DNA from 3 places in the Comamonas sp. Tr-654 genome. Region 2 is predicted to be linked to each of the others. Evidence: riboswitches for the same ligand, from Rfam matches in the RefSeq annotation. Region 2 holds a riboswitch; each other region holds the start of a gene.
What was found. A riboswitch is a leader RNA that binds a small molecule or an ion and turns the genes downstream of it on or off. The one in region 2 is predicted to bind glycine.

Region 1 (4,017 bases), on a different contig from region 2:
AAGGCACCGGCCTTGTAGGGCAGCAGACCCACATCATGACCATGCATGACATAGCCGCGACGGAAGCGGTAGTGGCTGACGGCAATGCCCAGCCAGACGATGAACTCCGTCATGCCGGCCAGGTTCAGCAGCCAGATATAGACGGCCTGCGGGCTGTAGAGCGAGGAAAACAGGCACAGGCTGGCGACCAGCGTGCTGCCGATCAAGGCCACCAGCGGCACGCCGTTCTGGGTCAGCCGGGAGAAGATGCGCGGCGCATTGCCCTCGGTCGCCATGTTGTAGAGCATGCGCGTGGCCGCATACATGCCCGAGTTGCCGGCCGACAGCACCGAGGTCAGGATCACCGCATTCATCACCGTGGCCGCCGAAAGCAGACCCGCGTGCTGGAACACCAGCGTGAACGGGCTCACGGCGATATCGGCCACATCGGTGCGCAGCAGCTGCGGATCGGTATAGGGAATCAGAAAGCCGATGACGACAATCGCCAGCACATAGAACAGCAGGATGCGCCAGAACACCTGACGGATAGCACGCGGCACGTTTTCGCGCGGATTCTCGGATTCGCCCGCCGCCACGCCCACCAGCTCCGTGCCCTGGAAGGAATAGGCCACGATCATGGCCACGCCCACAAAGGTCGCGAAATTGCCGACGAATGGCGCATCGCCCGTGGTCCAGTTCTCGAAACCGGGCACATGGCCGTTGCTGATGATGCCGAACAGAATCAGCACGCCGGTGATCAGAAAGGCCACCACGGCCAGCACCTTGATCAGCGCGAACCAGTACTCGGCCTCGGCAAAGCCCCGCGCGGAAAACGCGTTCAGCCCCACCATCAGCAGCAGGAACAGGCCGCTCCAGAGGATGCCCGGCACATTGGGAAACCAGTAGGCCATGACCAGCTGCGAGGCCACCAGATCCACCGCCACCACCACGGCCCAGCTGAACCAGAAGTTCCAGCCCAGCGCAAAGCCGAAGCCGCGATCCACATAGCGCGAGGCATAGGTCGAGAAGGAACCGGCCACCGGCATGAAGGCGGCCAGCTCGCCCAGGCTGGTCATGATGTAGTAGACCATGATGCCGATGAGCAGATAGGTGAGCACGGCACCGCCCGGGCCGATCTGGGCGATGGCCGAGCCGGAGGCCACAAACAGGCCCGTGCCGATGGCGCCGCCAATGGCGATCATGCTCAGGTGGCGCTGCTTGAGCACCCGGTGCAAGCGGGGCTGGTTATCGTCACCATCGCCAGTCGGCGCGAGCTGCTGGCTTGAGTTGGGTTGGGACATAAATGTCTTGTTGTAATGGTTTGCGCCCATCCGGACAAAACACCCAACCATCCCGCAGGCGCTGCGACAGGCAACGCAAAAAGGCGACCATGACGGTCGCGGGCAACAAGGACAAAGGAACGAAGCCATGACAGCAGAACGCCATGGCGGATAGGCCAGTTGCATCCTGAATCGGCAGCCACCCCGGTCGGGCGCTTCAATGGCAAAGCGGTGATATCGCCGGGCCCATTGACAGGCAAAGACGATATTTTGCCCAAATCCACCGCCGACCATGGCCCGTCATGTCAATGCAGGGGTTGGCTCTGGGGCTGCTCAGCGGCACTTGACAGCGCCTGATGCTATGAATTCGGAAGCTTCTTGCGCATGAACACATTCACTTTCCTTATAAAAACACAAGAAAGTCATTAAAAACAAGCGCTAGCTGCTATCAAATAAAAGAAGCGCAGCACGGCCTGCCCCGGCGCAGAAGTCTAGAAAACCCGTATATCCAGGCGCCGCCATTCTTCCTACATTCGCCACAGGCTCTCAGCCCGGTGATGCCGAGAGAGACTGCAGCGCAAACTTGTCGCATGCAGCGCCGAAGGAGCAACCGCCCCGGAAACTCTCAGGCCAAAGGATCGGCATCGCTTTCACACACTCTGAAGAATGTCCGGACGTCATCGTCCGCCGGGCATACCGAAGGAGCAAGCGAGCAGCACCGCAAGGCCCTGCCTCGTGAATCTCTCAGGTCCAGAACAGAGGGGGCGTCCGCTGCGCATGTTGCGCACGGGCTCCACCCTTGACGAGTCTGGAACCTGAATCATGAAGACAATCGCCGTCATCGGCGGTGGCATCACTGGCGTGACCACCGCCTACGCCCTCGCACGCCGCGGATTTTCCGTCACCCTGTTCGAGAAGCAGCGCTATGCGGCCATGGAGACCTCGTTCGCCAATGGCGGCCAGCTCTCGGCCTCGAATGCCGAGGTCTGGACCCACTGGTCCACCATCGTCAAAGGCCTCAAGTGGATGCTCAAGAGCGATGCTCCGCTGCTGCTCAACCCCAAGCCCAGCTGGCACAAGATTTCCTGGTTCTGCCAGTTTCTCGCTGCCATCCCCCACTACCAGAAAAACACCGTGGAGACCGCCAGGCTGGCGATTGCGGCACGCGAGCACCTGTTCGAATGGGCGGCCGCCGAAGGCATTGACTTCGATCTGAAGCAAAAAGGCATCCTGCATATCTACCGCGACCGCGCCGGCTTCGAACATGCGGGCAAGGTCTCGCAACTGCTCGCCCTGGGCGGGCTGGAGCGCCGCGCCGTCACGCCCGATGAAATGAAGGCCATCGAGCCGACACTGTCAGGAACCTTCTATGGCGGCTACTTCACCGAGAGCGACTCCACCGGCGACATCCACAAGTTCACCAGCGGCCTTGCCGCCGCCTGCGAGCGACTGGGCGTGCAATGCCGCTACGGCCAGGAAATCGTGTCGGTGAACAGCAACGGCAAACAGGCCAGCGTGACCGTGCGCCAGGGTCTGGAGGCCGAGACCTCGACTTTCGACGCCATGGTGGTCTGCGCGGGCACGGCCAGCCGCGCGCTGGCCGCTCAGCTCGGCGACAGCGTCAACATCTATCCGGTCAAGGGCTATTCCATCACGGTCAATCTGCCGGACGAAGCCAGCCGCGCCGCAGCTCCCGTCGTGAGCCTGCTGGACGACGAGACCAAGCTGGTCACCAGCCGCCTCGGCGAAGAGCGCTTTCGCGTGGCCGGCACGGCGGAGTTCAACGGCTACAACAAGGACATCCGCGCCGACCGCATCCGCCCTCTCATCGAATGGGTTCAGCAGTGCTTCCCGGGCGTCAGCACGCGCAGCGTGGTGCCCTGGGCGGGCCTGCGTCCCATGATGCCGGACATGCTGCCGCGCGTGGGTCCTGGCAACAAGCCCTGCGTTTTCTACAACACCGGCCACGGCCATCTGGGCTGGACCTTGTCGGCCGTCACCGCCGACATGGTCGGCGACCTCGTGCTGCAGTCCCTGGGCAGCGCCAGCAGGCAGTCACGTCCGGCCACGCTGACCACCGCCAGCGCCTGATAGCGGTTCAGGGCACTGCACCAACAAGCCAGGCACGGCATCGCGCATCGTCGCTGCAGAGAGCTATTTTTCAGGAGCTAATTGCGCCTTTTCATGCTTCATTTCAATGACTTTTCACCTTGAAAATGAACATTGGAAAGCGCAAGCAGCTCTTGAAATCAGAGCTGCAGACAGATCAGCACCAGTCCCAGCATCATCAGCGCCATGCCCAGCTTTTCGGTCAGCGACAGCTTCTCGCTGAACACCTTGCGCGAGACGATATAGCTGAACACCACCTCCACCATGCCCAGGGTGCGCACGGCAGCGGCCCCCTGCATGGCATAGGCGGTGAACCAGGCCAGCGAGGCCGCAGCGCCCATGCTGCCGGCCAGCAGCGAGATGCGCCAGGCCTTGAAGATGGGGCGCAGGCCTTGCTCATGGGTTCTGGCTATCCAGGCGCTCATGACGACGGACTGCATGGTCTGCGCGATCAGCACGCCCCAGGCCCCGGACAGCCAGGGCGAGCTCACGCCCAGCGTTGCGATCTCGACCGCGCCGCCGCGAAAGCCCACCGTGGCCAGCGCAAAGCAGGCGCCGCAGATCAGGCCGTAGACCGAGGATTTGCTGGTCCAGGCCGAGAGCGTGAACAGTTGCCCACGCGGCGGCAGCGACAGCATCAGCACGCCCA
Region 2 (4,017 bases):
CACAGCGCGAATCTCGGCATGATCGAAGCGGGCATGCAGCAGGGCTGCGGGGTCCAGCTGGTTGAGCTGCAGCACGGGTTCGGTGCTCAGGCCCTGGTCCTGGAGACGCGCAGCCACGGCATTGAGCAGGGCACTGGAGCGCGAAGGCTGCGAGGGACTACCGGCAATCAGCAAAATCGACATGGCTTGGCTCTATCTTTTTGTTATTGCAAAGACAGGAGCACTGATCGCGCCCCCGTCTCGCGTTTCACTTATTTCTTGGTGTAGATCTGGTCGAAGCTGCCGCCGTCGGCAAAGTGGGCCTTGTCTGCCGCTGCCCAGCCGCCAAAAGCCTTGTCGATGGTGAACAGCTCCAGCTTGGGGAACTGGCTCGCGAACTCGGCAGCCACCTTGGCATCGGTCGGACGGTAGAAGTTCTTGCCAGCGATGCGCTGTGCCTCCTCGGAGTACAGATACTTCAGATAGGCCTCGGCCACGGTGCGCGTACCCTTTTTATCGACCACCTTGTCGACCACGGCCACCGAAGGCTCAGCCAGGATGGAAAGCGAAGGCGCGACGATCTGGAACTTCTCGGGACCGAACTCCTTGAGCGCCAGATAGGCCTCGTTCTCCCAGGCCAGCAGCACATCGCCCAGACCGCGCTGCACAAAGGTCACGGTGGAGCCGCGCGCGCCGGTGTCCAGCACGGGCACGTTCTTGTAGAGCTTGGTGATGAAGTCCTTGGCCTGTGCGTCGCCGCCGTATTTGCGCTTGGCAAATTCCCAGGCCGCCAGATAGTTCCAGCGTGCACCACCCGAGGTCTTGGGGTTGGGCGTGATCACCTGGATGCCGGGCTTGACCAGATCGTCCCAGTCCTTGATTCCCTTGGGATTGCCCTTTTTGACCAGGAACACGATGGTGGAGCTATAGGGAGCACTGTTGTGCGGCAGGCGCTTTTGCCAATCGGCCTTGACATTGCCGTTCTTGACCAGGGCGTCGATATCGCCGGCCAGGGCCAGCGTGGCCACATCGGCTTCGATGCCGTCGATGATGGAGCGTGCCTGCTTGCCCGAGCCGCCATGTGACTGCTTGATGGTCACATCCTGGTTCTGCGTGGCCTTCCAGTGCTTGGCGAATGCCTGGTTGTAGTTCACATAGAGCTCGCGTGTCGGGTCGTAGGAGACGTTGAGCAGTTGCACGCCAGTTTGCGCAAAAGCGGGCAATGTGGGCAGAGCCGAGAGGGTCAAGCCAGCAATCAGACCGGCAGCCAGAGGAAACTTGATAAAGTTGCGACGATTTTTCATTGGACTGTGTTCTTCGAGTGAATGGATAACGGGCTTCTGCCCCGTTGCTGCGCATTCTTGAGCTGCATTCTTAAAACTCAAACTACTAAGATTTCAGTTTGTTATTACCCAAACATCTGAGATCAACCAAGAGGACCCTACACATGGCACGTACCGTTCACTGCATCAAGCTTGGTCAAGACGCTGAAGGCCTGGATTTCCCTCCTGCCCCCGGCGAACTGGGCAAGCGCATCTATGAAAGCGTGAGCAAGCAGGCCTGGGCCGACTGGCTCAAGCACCAGACCATGCTGATCAATGAAAACCGCCTGAACTTGGCCGATGCCCGTGCTCGCCAGTACCTGGCCCGTCAGATGGAAAACCATTTCTTTGGCGGCGGCGCAGATGCCGCAGCAGGCTACGTGCCTCCCAGCGCCGAGTAATTCCGGCAGACCTGGACACCAAGCCCCCTGGCCAAGGCCTCGGGGCTTTTTTCTTGCGGGCTGCCGAACAACCGACCGGTGAGACCAAGGGCGCGCCCAGGCAGCCCAGGGGTGCCCGAGGCCGGCAGTCGCAACACTGCTCAAACCCAATTGATACAGGTACTAACCCGAATACGGTCTCTGGAACTGGCTAGAATCGCGCCCATCCCGCGGGAGAGCGGAACCTGTCAACGGTTCCCGCCGAAGGCGCAAACTCCCATAATCGCTCAGGCAATAAGTACCGCGGGTGGGTCTGACAGGACCCGGATATCGCCAACTGGAGAGCAGCCCGCAACCACAAGTCTGCAGGGCTCACCGAAGGGGCAAGCATGTACGCCGCGAAGGTGCCCATGTGCAACTCTCAGGTAAAAGGACAGCGGGAGAGGCAAGCCGGACACTCCCGCTGATGCGAGTGGCTGGTCTATTTTCAAGTGCCTTCATGCTTCCCTCCATCTCTTTGCTGGACTCGTTCCAGGCCTCCAACTTCACCGTCATGCTGGTCATCTATCTGGTGGCCATTACCGCCGAAGCCATGTCCGGCGCCCTCGCTGCAGGCCGGCGCAATATGGACATCTTTGGCGTCGTGGTCATCGCCTTCGTCACCGCACTGGGCGGCGGCACCATCCGCGACATGGTGCTGGGCCACTATCCCATAGGCTGGACCCAGCATCCCGAATATGTGTATCTGGTCATCAGCTTCGGTCTGCTGACCACGGTGATAGCGCGCCATATGCACCGCCTCAAGCAGGTGTTTCTGCTGCTGGATGCCATGGGCCTGATCGCCTTTTCACTGATCGGCTGCAATACGGCACTGGAACTGGGCTACCCGACCATCGTCATCATCATGGCCGGCATGATTACCGGCATCAGCGGCGGCATTTTGCGTGACGTGCTCTGCAACCAGGTCCCCGTGGTGTTCCGCCGCGAGCTGTATGCCAGCGTGTCGCTGTCCGTATGCCTGATGTTCCTGGGCCTGCGCTATCTGGAGGTAAGCTCCAATATCAGCACCCTTGTCTGTTTTGCAGGCGGCCTGGCCTTCCGTCTGGCAGCCATTCGTTTCAAATGGCGCCTGCCCGTTTTCTCCTACCAGCAGCGCTGGGAATAAGATCAGGCTTCCGGGGCGCTCTGGAGCGGCCCCAGCTGCCTTCGACGGCGGGACTGCCCGGGCGGCTGATTGCAGCCCTTTTTTCCTTCCAGCTGCGCCAGTTTTCCACGCCATATCCGTTGGCGCTTTTCTCCTGCCATGTCTGAACCCATCACATGGATGCCGGATGGCACCCCCTACAACACCCGATTTGGCGACCGCTATCACAGCGAGCTGGGCGGCCTTGACCAGGCCCGCCAGGTCTTTCTCGGCGGCTGCGGTCTGCCTGCGGCCTGGGCTGATGCGGCCCAGTGGCGCATTCTGGAAACCGGCTTCGGCCTGGGCCTGAACTTTCTCGTCACCTGGGCGGCGTGGAAAGCCGACCCGCGACGCCCGCGCATGCTGCATTTTGTCTCGGTGGAAGCCCACCCGGTCTCGCGCGAGGATCTGCTCAAGTCCTTGCCCGCCGACGAGACACTGCGTCCGCTTGGCGAGCAACTGGCCGCGCAATGGTGGGGGCTGCTGCCCGGCGTGCACCGGCTCTCGTTCGACGATGGCCAATTGCTGCTAACGCTCTATATAGGCGACGCCAAGACCATGTTGCGCAAGCAGCAGCTGACGGCAGACAGCGTGTACCTGGATGGCTTTTCTCCCCAGCTCAACCCCGAGATGTGGGACGAAGACGCCATGAAGAACATTGCCCGCCATTGCCACCGGGGCACCCAGCTGGCCACCTGGTGCGTAGCTGGCCATGTGCGCCAAGCGCTTAAGGCGCAGGGTTTTGAAGTCAAGAAGCGCACCGGCGTGCCGCCCAAGCGCCATAACCTGCATGCGACCTACAACCCGGCCTGGGAACCGCGCCATCGCAGCGACGGCCTGCCTGCGCCGGTGAGCCAGGCCAGTCGCTGTCTGGTGCTGGGTGCGGGTCTGGCCGGTGCTGCCGCCGCTGCCAGCCTGGCCAGGCGCGGCTGGGAAGTGACCGTGCTGGATGCGGCGGCCGCGCCGGCTGCAGGGGCCTCGGGCCTGCCTGCCGGCCTGTTCTGCCCGCATATTTCGCCCGACGACAGCGTACTGTCGCGCCTGTCCAGAAGCGGCGTGCGCGCAACGCTACAGAATCTGCAGCAACTGAGCCAGGCAAACAAACTGCAACCGTCCCGGGACTGGGCTCATGACGGGGTTCTCGAACACGACC
Region 3 (4,017 bases), 1.0 Mb from region 2:
ACGGGCATGTAGACATCGGCGGCGGCCTTGACGGACTCGACCACGCCCGCGACATCGCCGGCCTTGAAGGTGGAGCCCACGGCGGGCAGGTCCACAAACACCACATCGCCCAGCGCATCCTGTGCGTGTACGGTGATGCCGACGATGGCGGCATTGGTGTCAGCGGCGTTGATCCACTCGTGTTCTTTGGAATACTTGATGCTCATGAAAAGCTCCAGATGGGGGATTCAGGGGAATCGGGTGTTGTTTGAGAAAGGTCCAGCTCGCACTTTAGCGGTGTTCTGGCCGCTGTTTGGCAAACTGGCCCGTCTCATCCGCGGCGGCAGACCTAGCCGCGGTGATAGCGGGTGGGAACGAAGGGCGTGGCGACCACCCTCATGGGCACGGGCTTGCCGCGCACCATGGCGAAGATTTCCGTATCGATGGCGGCGTAGTCGGGCTCGACATAGGCCAGCGCCACGGGCTGGTTGAGCGTGGGGCTGAGCAGGCCGCTGGTGATGTGGCCGATATGCTGCCCGTCCATGTTTTCCAGCACGGCAGGCTCGCGCACGGGAATGCGCTCCAGCGCGATCAGGCCCACGCGCTTGCGGCGCAGCGACTGCGGGTTCTGCAATTGCTCCAGCACGATGGCCGCACCCGGAAAGCCGCCCTCGCGCTCGCCGCCGCTGCGGCGCACCTTCTGCATGGCCCAGTTCAGCGCAGCTTCGACGGGCGTGGTGCTGGTGTCGATGTCGTTGCCGTACAGGCAAAGTCCGGCTTCAAGGCGCAGCGAGTTGCGCGCGCCCAGACCGATGGGTGCCACCTCGGGCTGGGCCAGCAGCGCCTCGGCAAAGGCTGTTGCCGCTTCGCCGGGCAGGGAGATTTCGAAACCGTCTTCGCCCGTATAGCCGCTGCGCGTGATGTAGAGCGCATGGCCTTGCCAGTCGAAGTGGTTGCCGGTCATGAAGACCAGAGATGTCACACCGGGAATCAGACGCGCGAGGGCTGTGGCGGCTTGCGGGCCTTGCAGGGCCAGCAGGGCGCGATCGGGCAGGGGGATGACCTCGCAGCGATTGGCAATGCGGCTCTGGATATGGGCGATATCGGCCTCTTTGCAGGCGCCGTTGACGATGAGGAACAGATCTTCGCCACGGTTGACGAACATCAGGTCGTCCAGAATGCCGCCTTGCTCATTGAGCAGCAGGCCGTAGCGCTGTTTGTGCAGGCCCAGGTCCATGACATCGACGGGCATCAGCGATTCGAGCGCGGCTGCGGCATCGGGGCCGCGCAGCAGCAATTGGCCCATGTGCGAGACATCGAACAGGCCGGCGGCCTTGCGGGTGTGCAGGTGCTCGGCCATCAGGCCTTGAGGGTATTGCACGGGCATGGCGTAGCCGGCAAACGGCACCATGCGGGCACCCAGTTTCTGGTGCAGGGCAAACAGCGGTGTGGAACGCAGATCGGAAGAGGTGTCAGCAGCAGTCACAGGCAAGCGCTCCGGTGGTCAAACCAAAATGAGTGGCCATGCATGGCTGGGCCATGCGTGGCGGGCTTGCCCTGCTGTCCGCTTTACCTGAGAGATTCACTGCCCGCATTGCATCGGGCAGCTTGCTCCTTCGGTGGATGCCGGCGCACGGCCTGCATCTCTCTCCAGCAAGGGACGCTGCAGGCTTGCACACCTGGCAGCGCTTGTCAGTCCTTTTGCCTGAGCGTTTTGACTCCGGGTGGGGGTCTGCGCCTTCGGCGGTGCAAGGCAGCTTCAGCTGCAGGCACTCTCTCCTGACGCTGGCGATTCTAGCGGTGGGCAAGGGGCTTGCACCACCGAATCGTATGGATTTTGGGGTTTTCGAGCATGCATCGTCCGCGCCGTGCTTGCGTCCTCACTGCGGGCCGGTGTTCAAGGCCGGCTTGGGCTCGGGATCGATCTCCTGCACACGCGGAAACACCAGCTCGTAGGGCTGCTCGAAGCAGGACGTCACGGGCTGGCCCTGGCGCATACCGGGCTTGAATTGCCAGCGTTTGAGCGACTGCAGTATGGACTTCACAATGCGTGGATCGGCATCGGCGGGCTGATAGGCCACACGGCCGAGCTGACCTTGGGCCGTGACTTCCAGACGGAAGACCACCGTGGTCTCCAGCCCGTTCGGGAACCAGTGAGCGCTGATGAAAGGCGTGGTGTGGCGGCGTGGCCTGGGTTGCTGGTCGAGCTGGGCAGGGGGCGTGCAATCTGCATTGATCCAGGCAGGCCATTCCGTGCTCCGTGGTGGCTTGGACTGCGCATCCAGGGGCGAAGCCGGAGCAGGCACCAGCGCAGGTTGCGCAGAGACGATAGCCGGTGTGTCGGCAGCCGGATCCGGCTTGAGCCGGCTGCCATCGGAGAGATGGGAGCATGCCCCGAGCAGCAAGGTGGTCAGAGCAGTGGCGCAGGCGGCGGCAAGGTATGAGGTGCGCGAAATGTCCATGAGGCCATTGTCGGCCATGCGGGCCGCACCTTCAGGGTTGTGCCGGGCGCAGATCCAGTTCCTTGCGGCCGGCCTCGGCGCAGGCACGCCACCAGGCCGAACCCGCATGCGGAGCGCCCAGGTCCAGGCGCTCGCCCATCATGGGGGTGGCGATCTCTATGCCGTGCTGTCTGCCCAGGCTCAGGATCTGCTCGAACGGGTCCCACCAGGCATGCATGGCCAGGTTGAAAGTGCCGTTGTGTATGGGCAGCAGCCATTGGCCGCCGAGATCCCGGTGAGCCTGCACGGTCTGTGCAGGGTGCATATGGACATAGGGCCAGTGGGCGTCGTACGCGCCGGTTTCCATCAGCGTGACATCGAAGGGGCCGAAGCGCCTGCCGATTTCGGCAAAACCGTCGAAGTAGCCGCCGTCGCCGCTAAAGAAGACGCGCAGCGGCCTGTCGGCCTGGCGGTCTTCTATGGTCCAGGAAGCCCATAGTGTGCGGTTGCCGTCGCGCAGGCTGCGTCCCGAGAAATGCTGGGCGGGCGTGGCCGTGAAACGCAGGCCGTCGACCTCGCTGCTTTGCCACCAGTCATGCTGCACGATCTTGTCGGCCGGCACGCCCCACGCTGCCAGTCTGTCTCCCACTCCCAAAGGGCAGAGAAAAACGCCTACCTTGGGCGCGAGCACGCGAATGGTGGCGCGGTCCAGGTGATCGTAGTGGTCATGCGAGAGCAGCACGCCGCGCAAGGCAGGCAGCTCGTCAAGGGCAATCGGCGGGGCATGAAAGCGCTTGGGGCCGGCAAAGGACAGTGGGGAGGCACGCTCGGAAAACACAGGGTCCGTCAGCCACCAGCCGCCGCGCAGCTTCATCAGCAAGGTCGAATGGCCCAGGCGATAGAGGCTGCGCTCGGGCGCGAGGTTCAGCTCGGCCGTGCTAAGCGGCAGAACGGGCAGCGCCTTGCCCGGCTCGGAATCGGCCGGCTTGTTGAAGAAGAACTTCCAGAGCGTCCCTGCATCGGGCTTGGGACCGTCGGCCGGACGTGGATGTGTGTTGCGAAAGCGCCCGCCCGAGTACTGAGGCGAGTCTTCGTAGTCGGCGATGGGAGTGGAGAAGCTTGGTTTGCTAAACAAGATCGGGCGCCTTAGTAAGACATTGGCCGCAGTTTGGGACGGTTTGCCGCGCTGCAAGAGCCGATTTGCAAGAAGCCGTATCGCCGGGGCGGCCATTTCAATGATCCGATGGGGCGAATGCGACACTCGCTGTCTGAGGAGCAAATACACATGAATCCCATGGTTCACAATCTGGAGAGCATGCTGGCGGCCGGCAAGGACGGTGCGCTGCTGCGCTATACCCTGGGCAAGGCCTATGCCGACGAAGAGCAGATGGCCGTGGCGCGCGAGCATCTGCGCAAGGCCACGGCGCTGGATGCCGAATACTCTGTCGCCTGGAAGCAGCTTGGCAAGGTGGAGCTGGCGCTGGGCGATGCACAGGCAGCACGCGCCGCCTGGCAGCAAGGGCTGAGCTGTGCCCAGACCAAGGGCGATGCCCAGGTCGTCAAGGAGCTGCAGGTTTTTTTGCGGCGCCTGGACAAG

Region 1: another riboswitch for glycine. It lies ahead of F3J24_RS10915 (D-amino acid dehydrogenase); the one in region 2 lies ahead of F3J24_RS05245 (trimeric intracellular cation channel family protein).
Region 3: another riboswitch for glycine. It lies ahead of gcvT (glycine cleavage system aminomethyltransferase GcvT); the one in region 2 lies ahead of F3J24_RS05245 (trimeric intracellular cation channel family protein).

The regions. Positions count from the first base shown of each region.
Region 1 is NZ_VWWQ01000003.1:270,176-274,192, forward strand. It holds gene F3J24_RS10910 (amino acid permease) at 1-1,280, opposite strand, end outside; glycine riboswitch at 1,811-1,910, shown strand; gene F3J24_RS10915 (D-amino acid dehydrogenase) at 2,082-3,350, shown strand; gene F3J24_RS10920 (DMT family transporter) at 3,509-4,017, opposite strand, start outside.
Region 2 is NZ_VWWQ01000001.1:1,138,308-1,142,324, forward strand. It holds gene ssuE (NADPH-dependent FMN reductase) at 1-183, opposite strand, end outside; gene F3J24_RS05235 (sulfate ABC transporter substrate-binding protein) at 252-1,283, opposite strand; gene F3J24_RS05240 (oxidative damage protection protein) at 1,427-1,702, shown strand; glycine riboswitch at 1,903-1,995, shown strand; glycine riboswitch at 2,009-2,128, shown strand; gene F3J24_RS05245 (trimeric intracellular cation channel family protein) at 2,181-2,846, shown strand; gene mnmC (FAD-dependent 5-carboxymethylaminomethyl-2-thiouridine(34) oxidoreductase MnmC) at 3,006-4,017, shown strand, end outside.
Region 3 is NZ_VWWQ01000001.1:139,576-143,592, forward strand. It holds gene gcvH (glycine cleavage system protein GcvH) at 1-206, opposite strand, end outside; gene gcvT (glycine cleavage system aminomethyltransferase GcvT) at 329-1,465, opposite strand; glycine riboswitch at 1,530-1,643, opposite strand; glycine riboswitch at 1,663-1,771, opposite strand; gene F3J24_RS00570 (energy transducer TonB) at 1,860-2,459, opposite strand; gene F3J24_RS00575 (MBL fold metallo-hydrolase) at 2,473-3,555, opposite strand; gene F3J24_RS00580 (hypothetical protein) at 3,706-4,017, shown strand, end outside.